Regions from separate parts of the Nonomuraea sp. NPDC049637 genome, predicted to be linked through region 1. Evidence: riboswitches for the same ligand, from Rfam matches in the RefSeq annotation. Region 1 holds a riboswitch; the other holds the start of a gene.
The links. A riboswitch is a leader RNA that binds a small molecule or an ion and turns the genes downstream of it on or off. The one in region 1 is predicted to bind cyclic di-AMP.
Positions count from the first base shown of each region.

Region 2: linked by a shared signal. The riboswitch ahead of AB0J71_RS08635 (CHAP domain-containing protein) and the one ahead of AB0J71_RS05500 (NlpC/P60 family protein) in region 1 are both predicted to bind cyclic di-AMP.

Region 1 is NZ_JBFAOM010000003.1:162,772-168,224, reverse strand. Features, by position in the region: gene AB0J71_RS05510 (cytochrome P450) at 1-573, opposite strand, end outside; gene AB0J71_RS05505 (LuxR C-terminal-related transcriptional regulator) at 852-1,064, shown strand; gene AB0J71_RS05500 (NlpC/P60 family protein) at 1,165-2,208, opposite strand; cyclic di-AMP (ydaO/yuaA leader) riboswitch at 2,215-2,366, opposite strand; gene AB0J71_RS05495 (amino-acid N-acetyltransferase) at 2,654-3,223, shown strand; gene AB0J71_RS05490 (RDD family protein) at 3,309-4,829, shown strand; gene AB0J71_RS05485 (RDD family protein) at 4,936-5,424, shown strand.
Region 2 is NZ_JBFAOM010000004.1:386,784-392,236, reverse strand. Features, by position in the region: gene atpE (ATP synthase F0 subunit C) at 145-378, shown strand; gene AB0J71_RS08645 (DUF4132 domain-containing protein) at 509-2,293, opposite strand; gene AB0J71_RS08640 (VOC family protein) at 2,379-2,732, opposite strand; gene AB0J71_RS08635 (CHAP domain-containing protein) at 2,973-3,635, opposite strand; cyclic di-AMP (ydaO/yuaA leader) riboswitch at 3,649-3,801, opposite strand; gene AB0J71_RS08630 (hypothetical protein) at 4,175-4,318, shown strand; gene AB0J71_RS08625 (helix-turn-helix domain-containing protein) at 4,343-4,933, opposite strand; gene AB0J71_RS08620 (MFS transporter) at 5,026-5,453, shown strand, end outside.

The DNA.
Region 1 (5,453 bases):
GTGGGCGAGGGCGCTCAGGAGGTCCTCCCCGGGATGCTCGCGCCGCCGCGCGATCAGGCGGCGGAAGTAGTCGCGGAACTCGTTCCTGGAACGCTCTGTTTCCGACATGAGGGCGTCTGTCAGCATCGGGTCAAGTCCGCGGGCAAGGGCCTCGCTCCACCCGCGGAAGCGGTCGTGGTCCTCCGGCGGCACCCCGAGCATCTCGCTGATCACCATCACCGGCAGCGGGTACGCGAAGCCGGAAATCAGCTCCGCCTCCTCCGGCAGCCGTCCGATCAGGTCGGCGGTGATCGCCTCGATCCGCGGCCTGAGGCGGGCCACCATGCGCGGCGTGAACGCGCGGCTGACCAGAGCACGCAACCGGGTGTGATCGGGCGGGTCCATGAGCAGGAACGACCTGCCGGGCTGACCTGCCTCTTCCTGCGCGGGCGGGGACGTTCCGTGACCGAACCCGGGGTCGCGCAGCACGGCCGCGCACAACTCGTACGTGGTCACGACGAGCAGCCCGCCGCGCGTTCTGAAGATCGGCCCGGCGGCTCGCAGCTCGCGATATCGGACGTACGGATCGCGCACAAATTGCGGATCCGAGGGATCAAAACCCAGCACGTCGGTGGCGCTCATCGGAGGTGGAACCGGGCCGCCGAATTGATCGTTTGGACCGTTCATAGCTGATCACGGCGTGCCGACATATGCGGAGTACGTCACATATAAGTGATCATGTCAATAGCACTGGTCAAGGGCGCCGATTGTCGCGCTTGACGACCTTTCCGCGATGCGTTTACCTTCACCGAGACGAGCGGCTTTGCTTCGCCTGAAAGGTCCGAGTTCTGCTGTTGGGGGGAGGGCTCCCGGTGGATGTGCTCACAGAAGGCGTTGAGCTGAGCCACGCGGATTTGGCGTTACTGGCCGAACTGGCCAGGGGGGTGACCGTCGATCGGGTCGGCAGGCGGCTGGACATCAGCGGACGGACCGTACGGCGCAGGCTGAGGGGCATCTGCGACCGCATCGGCGTGGCCACGGCGATCGAGGCCGTGGCATGGGCGGCGCGCCGCCAGCTCATCTAGCGGCGCTCATCTGGCGGCGCTCACCTGTCGGCGCTGGGCGAAGTGGCGCTGGATGAAGTGGGGCTGGGCGGTGTGGCGCTGGGGCGGTGTGGGGCGCCGGTCAGTCCGCGATGCGCACGCCGCCGGCGAACGGCCGCCCGCCGATCGGGGCGACCCGCACGACGTCACCCGTGCGCGGGGCGTGGACCATCATGCCGCCGCCGATGTAGATGCCGACGTGGTGCAGGTCGCTGTAGAAGAACACCAGGTCGCCGGGGCGCAGCTGGTCACGGCTGACGTGCGTGCCGGCCGTCCACTGGTCGCCGGTGTAGTGGGGGAGCGAGATGCCCACACGCTGGTAGGCGGCCATCACCAGGCCGGAGCAGTCGTAGGAGCGCGGCCCTTCGGCGCCCCACACGTACGGCTTGAGCTGCTGGGTGAGGGCCCACTTGACGGCCTGGGCCGCCTTGCCGTCGCCGATGACCGGCAGGTTGACGCGTACGGCCCGGGTGCCGGGACGGCCGGCCTCGCCCATGGCCCGCCGGTAGAGGTTGCTCTCCACCTTGGTGACCAGCTTGGTGATCTTCGAGCGCTTGGCCTCCAGATCGGTGACGATCTTCTGGACCTCGGCGATGCGGGTCTTCGCGCCGGCCCTGGCCCGCTCGGCGGCCTCCATGGCCTTGGCGAGCTGGTTGACCTCCTCGCCCTGCTGCTGTTCGAGCGCGTACGTGGTCGCGGCCCGGTCGAGGAAGGTCTCGGGGTCGCCGGACTGGGCGAAGGCCAGGGCCTTGTCCAGGCCGCCGGTGATGTAGGCGTTCTGGGCGAGCAGCGAGGCCCTGGCGCGCCTGGCGGCCAGGTCGGACTCGCTGGTGGCCAGGATCTTCTGGGCGGAGTCGTTGGCCTTCTGCGCGGCCTTCAGCCGTTCGCGCTGCTCGTTGTACTGCTCGGCCAGCGTCTCGATCTCTTCGTGCAGCTTCTCCACCTGGTCGGAGAGCTCGGAGAGCGACGGCTTCGGGTCGGCGGCGGCGGAACCGACGGGGACGGCGAACAGCATCGCGGCGACGGTGACGCCGATGACGCCGAGGCGGCGTGCGCGCCTGGCCTGTTCCTGGGGGCGGGCGTGCCTGCCCCCCGTCTGCCCCGAGCGGTCGAGCGTCCGCTTCACCAACCGAGCTCCTCTCATCGACGCCGGCCGGGTTAGCTGACGGGTTCGGGCCGGAGCAGCCCTACCGAGATGGTCGGATTCACCCCAAGTGGCGGCGCTGCCTGCTCGCCGCCGTTGGTTCCCCGGCTTCCCTTGCGGGAATTGGGCGTGTCTTTCCGCGCGCATTACGCGGAGAACATCGTCGCTGGACACTAATGCACTCCGGGTTCACGCTCAACCGGAACTGCCGAGTCTGTAGAGGTTTCACAACTGAAGGGTCACAAGGTGATCTCGTGGGTAGCCGTACGGAAGCGGGCTTCTGCACCTTTTGTCCAGCATTCGGGGCGCTGAGGTCTGGAGGAAAGCTCCAAGTCGGCTCGTGTTCGCTCGACCACGGGATGTGATGAGATGCCCGAGACGTGGGATTTAGGGCCGAGCCGTAATGAGATCTGTACCCTGGAGAGCCATGGAGCAGGTGGCCGAAGTGGCAGTCCCCGAGACCGCGGTCGTGGTCAGGCGTGCCCGCACGCCCGACGTGCGTGCGATCAGGCGTCTCGTGGACACCTACGCGGGCGCGGGTCCGCGGCTCCTGGAGAAGGCCACGGTCACGCTGTACGAGGACGTCCAGGAGTTCTGGGTGGCCGAGCGGGACGGGGAGGTCGTCGGCTGCGGCGCGCTCCACGTGCTGTGGGAGGACCTCGCCGAGGTCCGTACGGTGGCCGTCGATCCCGCGTGCCGGGGGCTGGGCGTGGGGCGGCGGATCGTCTCGGCACTCGTCCGGCAGGCGAAGGATCTGGGGCTGCGGCGTGTATTCTGTCTGACTTTTGAGGTCGACTTCTTCGCGAGGCACGGTTTCCGCCCCATCCAGGGCACCCCGGTCTCACCCGAGGTCTACGCCGAGTTGCTGGCCTCGTACGACGAGGGTGTGGCGGAGTTCCTTGATCTGGAACACGTCAAACCGAACACCCTTGGCAACACCCGCATGCTGCTGCATCTGACATCGGGTGACGCGGACCTTGACCACTTGGAAAGGTGATTGTTGATACCTATGTCGATACGTTGGGCAGCACAGGCATGTGTCCTGACACGTGCCACATGCGCACTCGAAGCGAGGTGACACGGTGAGCACCGGACAGCCGCCGTACCCACAGGACGATTCCGGCGAGAACCCCGAGTACGGGCAGCACCACGGCCGTCGGCCCGGTGAGCCCGACCCGGACGTGACTGTGGTCGGCTACCGGGCGGACGATGCCTTCGGCCAGCCCCCATATGGTCAGCAGCAGCAACAGGGCTATGGCCAGCAACAGCAGTACGGCCAGCAACAGCAGCAGTACGGCCAGCAGCAGGGCTACGGCCAGCAGCCCCAGTACGGCCAGCAGCCCGCCTCGGGCCAGCAGGGTTACGGCCAGCAGCAGGGCTACGGCCAGCAGCAGCAGTCCTCCGGCCAGCAGTACACCCAGCCGGGCTACGGCCAGGACGCCCAGTACGGCCAGCAGGCCGGCTCGGGCCAGCAGGGTTACGGCCAGCAACCGCAGTCCTCCGGCCAGCAGTACACGCAGCCCGGCTACGGCCAGGACGCCCAGTACGGCCAGCAGGGCTACGGCCAGCAGGCCGCCGCGGGGCAGCAGGGCTACGGCCAGCAGGCCGCCGCGGGGCAGCAGGGCTACGGCCAGCAACCCCAGTACGGTCAGCAGCCGCAGTCCCAGCCCGACTACGGTCAGCAGCAGGGCTACGGCCAGGACGCCCAGTACGGCCAGCAGGCCGCCTCGGGCCAGCAGGGCTACGGCCAGCAGCCGCAGTCCTCCGGCCAGCAGTACGCCCAGCCCGGCTACGGCCAGCAGGCCGCGTCGGGCCAGCAGGGTTACGGCCAGGAGGCCCAGTACGGCCAGCAGGGCTACGGCCAGCAGTCGCAACCCGACTACGGCCAGCAGCAGGGCTACGGCCAGGACGCCCAGTACGGCCAGCAGGGCGGCTACGCCCAGCAGCAGTACGGCGACCAGCAACAGGGTTACGGCCAGCAGTACGGCGACCAGCAGCAGTACGGCCAGGCATACGGCCAGCAGCAGCAGTCGCAGCCCTACGGCCAGCCCGGCTACGGCCAGCCCTACGGTCAGCCCGTCGGCGTGCAGCCCCCGGGCGCGCCGGCTCCTCTGGCGGAGTGGTGGCAGCGTCTGGTCGCGAGGATCATCGACGGTGTCATCCTCGGCATCGTGAACTTCGTGGTCAGCCTGATCCTGGGCCTGTTCGCGATCGGTTACGACTCGGCGACCGGCTCGACCTCGGGCATCCTGTCGGGATTCGTCATCGGCATCCTGTCGGCGATCGTCACGACCGCCGTCTGGGTCTGCTACGAGTTCTTCCTGACGAAGATGAACGGCCAGACGGTCGGCAAGATGGTCATGGGGATCAAGGTCGTGCCGGTGGGCCAGGCCCTTCCTCCGGGCGGGCTCACGTCCGACCTGGCGATCAAGCGCGCCGGCGTCACCTGGGGCGGCTACATCCTGAGCGTCATCCCGTTCCTCGGCCCGCTGCTCGCCTGGGCGTGCGTCGCGGTCAACGGCGCCTCGCAGCTGTGGGACAAGCCGCTGCAGCAGACGTTCGCGGACAAGTTCGCGGGCACGGTGGTCGTGAAGATCAAGTAATCCCGCGTCAGCGTAAAACAGGGGCCGGCTTCCCGCCGGCCTCTGTTTTGTGTGTGCGGGGCGTACCAAAATGGGGGGTACGACCGCCGACCGCGTGAGGTGGGATATGGCCGGGACACCGTCGTGGCCGGGCGCCGTGCCCGCGGAATGGTGGGAACGCCTCGCCGCCCGCTTCATTGAGGCGCTGGTCTTCGGGGTCTTCTATTACATTCTGTTCATCGCGCTGTGGGGCGTCTTCCGGACTGTCGGGACGGTGGAGGCGTTCGACGGGCGGCTGCCCGGGCTCTTGGCCTGGTTCCTGGCCGGCCTGTGTTATGCGGCCTATGACTGGCGGGCCCATTGCCTGCACCGGCGGACCTTCGGCCAGGCGATCATGAGGATTCGCCTGGCACCGGACGACCTTCCGCGTGGCGCCCTGCTGAAACGGGCCCTGGTCTATCCCGGGCCTGTCATGCTGATGGGCATTCCGGTGGTCAATCTGCTGGCCGGAATGCTGCTGTTCGGCGTCGGGTTGCTCATCCTGATCGACAAGCCGTTGGAGCGCGGGCCGCATGACAGGCTGGCCGGAACGCGGGTGGTAAAAGATCTTCGTTGAGGCATCCGCACCTGGGAAGATGCCTTTTC
Region 2 (5,453 bases), on a different contig from region 1:
TAGATCGATTTGTCCAGTACGCCGTTCAACGAGCATTTTGCGGATAAATTAGAGAAACGCCATATTTTCTTTCTCGCGTCCACGGGTTGGAATGCAAGCAGACCAGCGATTCACTGCTTCACCGGACGCCAGAAAGGCGGCGCAATGCACGTACTCGCTCAAGTCTCCGGCAACATCACCGCCATCGGTTACGGTCTGGCCGCGATCGGCCCCGGCGTGGGCGTCGGCATCATCTTCGGCCAGGGCGTGCAGGCCATCGCCCGCCAGCCCGAGGCGTATCCGCTGATCCGCCAGAACATCCTGCTCGGTTTCGTCCTCACCGAGGCCCTTGCCCTGATCGGGCTGGTGGCGCCGTTCATCTTCCAGTTCCTCAAGTAATCGCCGCGTTTCACAAGGCGAATGGCGAATTCGAGCGGAAGATGGGTGGCGATGACCGTTCCGGAGTCACGCCACCCCCACGACCCGCGGCCGTCATCCTGAGCATCGTCGGGTCGGCACCGCAGGACTTCTAGTGCCAATATCCGTCGTAGTAGTCGACCAGATGCTGGGCGTCCTGGCCGGCCGAGGCGGCGGCGACCGTGAGGTCGGCCTCTCGGAGGATCTCCGACCGCACCAGCGGCGGCACCGACGTCGCCGGCACCTCCTGGCCGTTACGGTGGAAGGTCATCGGGTTGGTCGCGCACAGCGCGTCCAGGTCCCAGCCCTCGTCGGACATGCCCTCGACGACGCGCAGCAGCCAGCGGGCCTGCCAGCCCCCAAGGTCGCGCACCACCTCACCCTGCCCCTCGTGACAGTCGTGCTCCCAGTAGCCGATCGACACGCCGGTCCAGCCGTGCCGGATCAGCTCCGTCCGGGCCGGGCCGTAGCGCACGACGTGACCGGCGACGCGGTCCGGCTCCTCCGCGTACACCTCGCGGAGGACCTGTTCGAACGGCTGCGCCGGCCCCCTCTCACGCCACGCGCCCACCTCCTCGGCGCTCGCGTCGGCCGGGTGCCACAAGGCGACAGGGCCCTCGGGGCGTTGCCCGGCCAGTTCCCAGCCGTCGACGGTCCTGACGGGCAGCCCGGAAGGGCCGCCGGGGATCCGCCACACCAGGGCGCGTGCGTAGGGGCCGGTGACGGGGTGGTCGAGGAGGTGCTCGCCGACCTCACGCCAGGTCCATTCGCGCTGGTGGATGAGCGCCTGCTCCAGGCGGTGGCGCGCGACCGTGCGCGCCTGCTCGACCTCTCGGGGCGTGGCGGTGGCGGCGAGCGGCGTGCGGTCGAGGAACTGGTCGCGGGTCATAGCGGCCGCGTCGGCGAGCGCATCGAGCGCGCGCGTCACCTTCTCCTGTACGGACGCCGCCCGCACCTGCGTCTGAACGAGCGCCAGCGGGGTGACGGTCTCGGGTCCGCCCCGGCGGGCCAGCACGCCGACAGCCTCGTTGGCGACGGTCTCGCTGCGGCAGGTGGAGCCGGGGCCGTCATGGCCGGTGCCGCAGGTGACGGCGGCGTCGGCGAGCAGCGACGGGACCCAAGGCTCGTCGATGACCTCGCAGGTCCGGATCAGGCCGCACGCCACCCAGACGGTCCGGCCCTTCAGGAAGCGGTCCTCGCTCCAGCTGATGCCGGCGTGGTGGCAGACGAACGGGCCGCCCCGGTAGGCGGCCAGGCGGGTGATCAGCTCGCGGACCAGGACGACGGCCTCAGGGGTGAGCAGGCCGCCGACGACCGGCAACCAGCCGTCGCCTGGGGCCGGTGTGTCGGCGGTGGCCCAGTGACGCAGCAGCGGCAACATTCCGGCCAGGCGGACGCCGTACTCCTCGGCCAGCATCGTGGCGAAGGGGTCGGCCTCCCCGATCACGTTCCTGACCGCGCCGGCTGAGCCCTCCTCGGTGAGCAGCCTCTCCAGGAGCGGCTGGAGCTCTCCGAGGTCCGTCAGGTGGCCGAACAGGTCGCGGCGCTGTTGCGGATGGAGCAGGTGGGCGGCCGCCAGCGGTATCCGGTAGAGCTCCTCGTGGCGGGTGTGGCCCTGGCGGGCCCAGTAGCCGGCGCGTTCGGCCAGGTTCCAGGCGTCGTCGGGCGTCCAGTCGACGGCGCGCGCGGCCACGGTGCGGACCAGGCGCAGGACGCGCTCGTCGTAGTCGTGGCCGCCGTGCGGGCCGAGCCAGAGCTTGGTGTGGGCGTAGGTGCCGTAGAGGCGCCAGTCGGTGTCGGGACCGGGGTCGAGGCCCTGCTCGGTGAGGGCGTCGAAACGCCGGTAGGCCTCCCTGGTAGCCGGTTCCAGATGATCCCAATTGCCGGCGAACGTCATCCGATGATCGTAGTCGCACGACGTCCGAACGAACATCGTCGTTCTGGACGACTGCCAGCGGGCCGCCCGCAGACCCGGGTGTTGCTCAGTGCTTCCGTTCGCCCAGGACGCAGAACTCGTTGCCCTCCGGGTCGAGGAGGGTCACCCAGTGCTGCTCGTCCTGCACGCTGTCGACGCGCCGGGCGCCGAGGGAGAGCAACCGGGCGACCTCGGCCTCCTGGTCGTCGGGGCGGAAGTCGGGGTGGAGCCGGTTCTTCGACGTCTTGCCCTCGGGGACCGGCACGAAGAGCAGCCCCGGCATCCGGTCCGGCTCAGGCCGGATCTCGATGATCTCCTCGGTCTCGTCGACCACGACCCAGCCGAGAGCCCCGGCCCACCAGCGCCCGAGAGCGACCGGGTCGGCGGAGTCGACGATGATCTGTTCCCATTCCAGTGCCATGAGCTTGAGCATAGACAGGACCGCCGGCCCGGCCTCGTGGCGGCCCGGCCTCCTACCGCCATCCGGCCGCCTCGGCCATGGTCGACGCCGTACTGCGCTGCTTCGGAGCATGAACTGGGCCGGCACGAGCGCGCCGGTCTCACGGCGTTGCTCCGCGAGACGCGAAAGTGGCGCAGGGCCTCGCCCTGCGCCACTTCCGTTGCCCTCACCGTCGCACGGAGAGGAGTCCTCGGCCTGCCGTCAGGCCTTGTACTGCGGGTAGCCGTACCCGACGACCTGGGACTTGGGCCGGATGCGCTGCTCGACCTTGCCGTTGCCGGTGTTGCCCTCGATCGCGGTGATCGTGCCGTCGCCGTTGTCCTGCTTCACCAGGCCCACGTGGTCGATGCTCTCGACGGACTTGTCGTCCCAGGAGTAGAAGACGACGGCGCCCGGCTTGGCCTCGCTCCCCCAGCGCTTGTTGGCCTCGAACCACTTGGCGTAGGTGACGGTGTAGGCGTCCCAGCCGACGGTGGACCGAGCGCCGGCCTTCTCGCCCACCCAGGAGACGAACATCGCGCACCACGGGGCGTTGGCGTAGGACTGCAGGCTGCCGCCGTCGCGGGCCATGGTCTCCTTCGCCCGAGGCGAGGACATGTACCAGCTGTGGAACGGGGTGCCGCCGCCCGCGGCGTTCTCGGTCACTCCGATCTGCGACTCGGCGATCTTCAGCACCGACTGCGCGCTCACCTGCCCGGCGGTCTTCTGCTCGACGCTGTGCGAGGCGACGGTGTCGGAACGCGCGCCGGACGCCTGATCGGCGAAGACCGGGCCTGCGACGAGAGCCGCACCGGCAGCGACGCTCACGCCGAGCACGAGGCGGGCGGCGGGCGTAAGGGCACGGGTGAAGGCGTTGATGGTCATGAAGAGGTATTGCTCCTTGCTTCCATTCCGCCTACCGGGTTAGCTGACGGGTTCGGGCGTGGAAGTGCCCTACGGATGCCCTCGCGGGAGGTGCTCCGATTCACCCCACAGAATGTGGGTCCCCGGTTCCGCGTGTTTGTCCGAGCGGATTCGGCGGCCACGCCGTTCTACGTGTTCACGCAGATCAGACGCGGTCTCGGCAATGGTCGGGACGTACTGTGGCGCGGATGCTCACCGGGCCTACGTCGTAACTGACATTGAAGGTATGTGAATGGCATAGAGCAGTACAAGCCAACTTGGAAGAAGCGCTTCGAAAACGCCTGTCAGACCGGCGTTTTACCCACGAATTCTTTACCTTGGCACGCCGCCCGACCGCCCGGCACACCCACGACGGAGGAGGGCACCGAGCCCGCTCACCGCTTCTCACGATGGGTCAGAGCCAGCCTCGCCGCCGAACCTCTTCCCGCGACCGTCATGCGTAGCGTCGTACGCCCGGGGGACGACACCATCGTCGTGCTCCTGCCGGCTTCTTCGTCGAGTTGAGCGGTCGGCGCCGGGACACCGGCAATCAGTTCCGCCATCCCGTCCGCGGCACGACGGCGTTCATGACGGCGCTCATCGTGGGCGAGATCGGCGGCTTCGCTGTGCTGCTCGCCGGATTCGTACAGGCACAACTGCTCTGAACCCTGTCCACGAGGTCCGCCACCTCACCCCGGAACCGGCGCGGCCAGTACCGATTGGATGGACTTCGTGACTGTTTCGGCGGCATCGTTCCGGGCCAGGCGTCCTTGCCGTACCTCGTTCGCCGCGCCGTGCAGGATGTAGTGGGTGAGGCTCACCAGCCAGGCGGCGGGCAGGTCGGTACGGAAGACGCCTTGATCCTGGCCACGGTGGACGAGTTCGGCCATGCGCTGGGCGGGTTCGTCGTGCAGCTCCCGGACCCGCCCAGCGGGCAGGACTCCTTCGGCGGCGGCCAGCAGGGCCGCTGATTCGGCCACCAACTCCCAGCTGGACGCCAGCAGACGCCCCATGGCTTCGCGCGCGGCGCCCGTCAGGTCGACGGAGGCCAGGAGCTCGTCGCCGTCTCGCAGCGCCTCGACCAGTGCCGCCTCGATGAGGTCGGCCCGGGTCCGGAAATGTCCGTACAGGGTCATCCGCCCGACGCCGGCGGCACGGGCGATGTCGTCGGTGGTCGCATGCGGGTCCGAGCGCATCAGTTCGCGTGCCGCGGACACGATGCGGGCGATGCTGCGCTCGGCATCGACACGGCGCCTGGAGCGAGCAGGAGAGGCAGCCATGCCCCCCACCCTATCTCGTATACGCATATACGGCTTATAGTGTCCCAGCAGAACTCGTATATGGACATACGAGATAACAGCTGGAGGATTTGATGACCCAATCTGCAGTGCACCAGGCAGAGCTCCACGAGCCACTGCCGGCCCGGTGGCGCATCCTCGGCTTCCTCGGCGTGGCCCAGCTCATGCTGATCCTGGACGTCACCGTCGTCGCCATCGCGCTGCCGCACATGGAAACGGACCTCGCCCTCAGTCGCGAGGCGCTGACCTGGACAGTCAGCGCCTACACGCTCACCTTCGGCGGGCTCATGCTGCTCGGCGGCCGCATCACGGACCTGCTGGGCGCCAAGCGGATCGTGATCGCCGGCCTGTTGCTGTTCAGCGTCGCGTCGCTGGTCACAGGGTTGGCCGGGTCGGCGGGCACGCTGCTCGCGGGTCGGGTGGCACAGGGCGTCGGGGCCGCGCTGCTGTCGCCCGCGGCCCTGTCGCTGGTGGTCGCCCTGTTCGACGGAGAGGAGCGGAA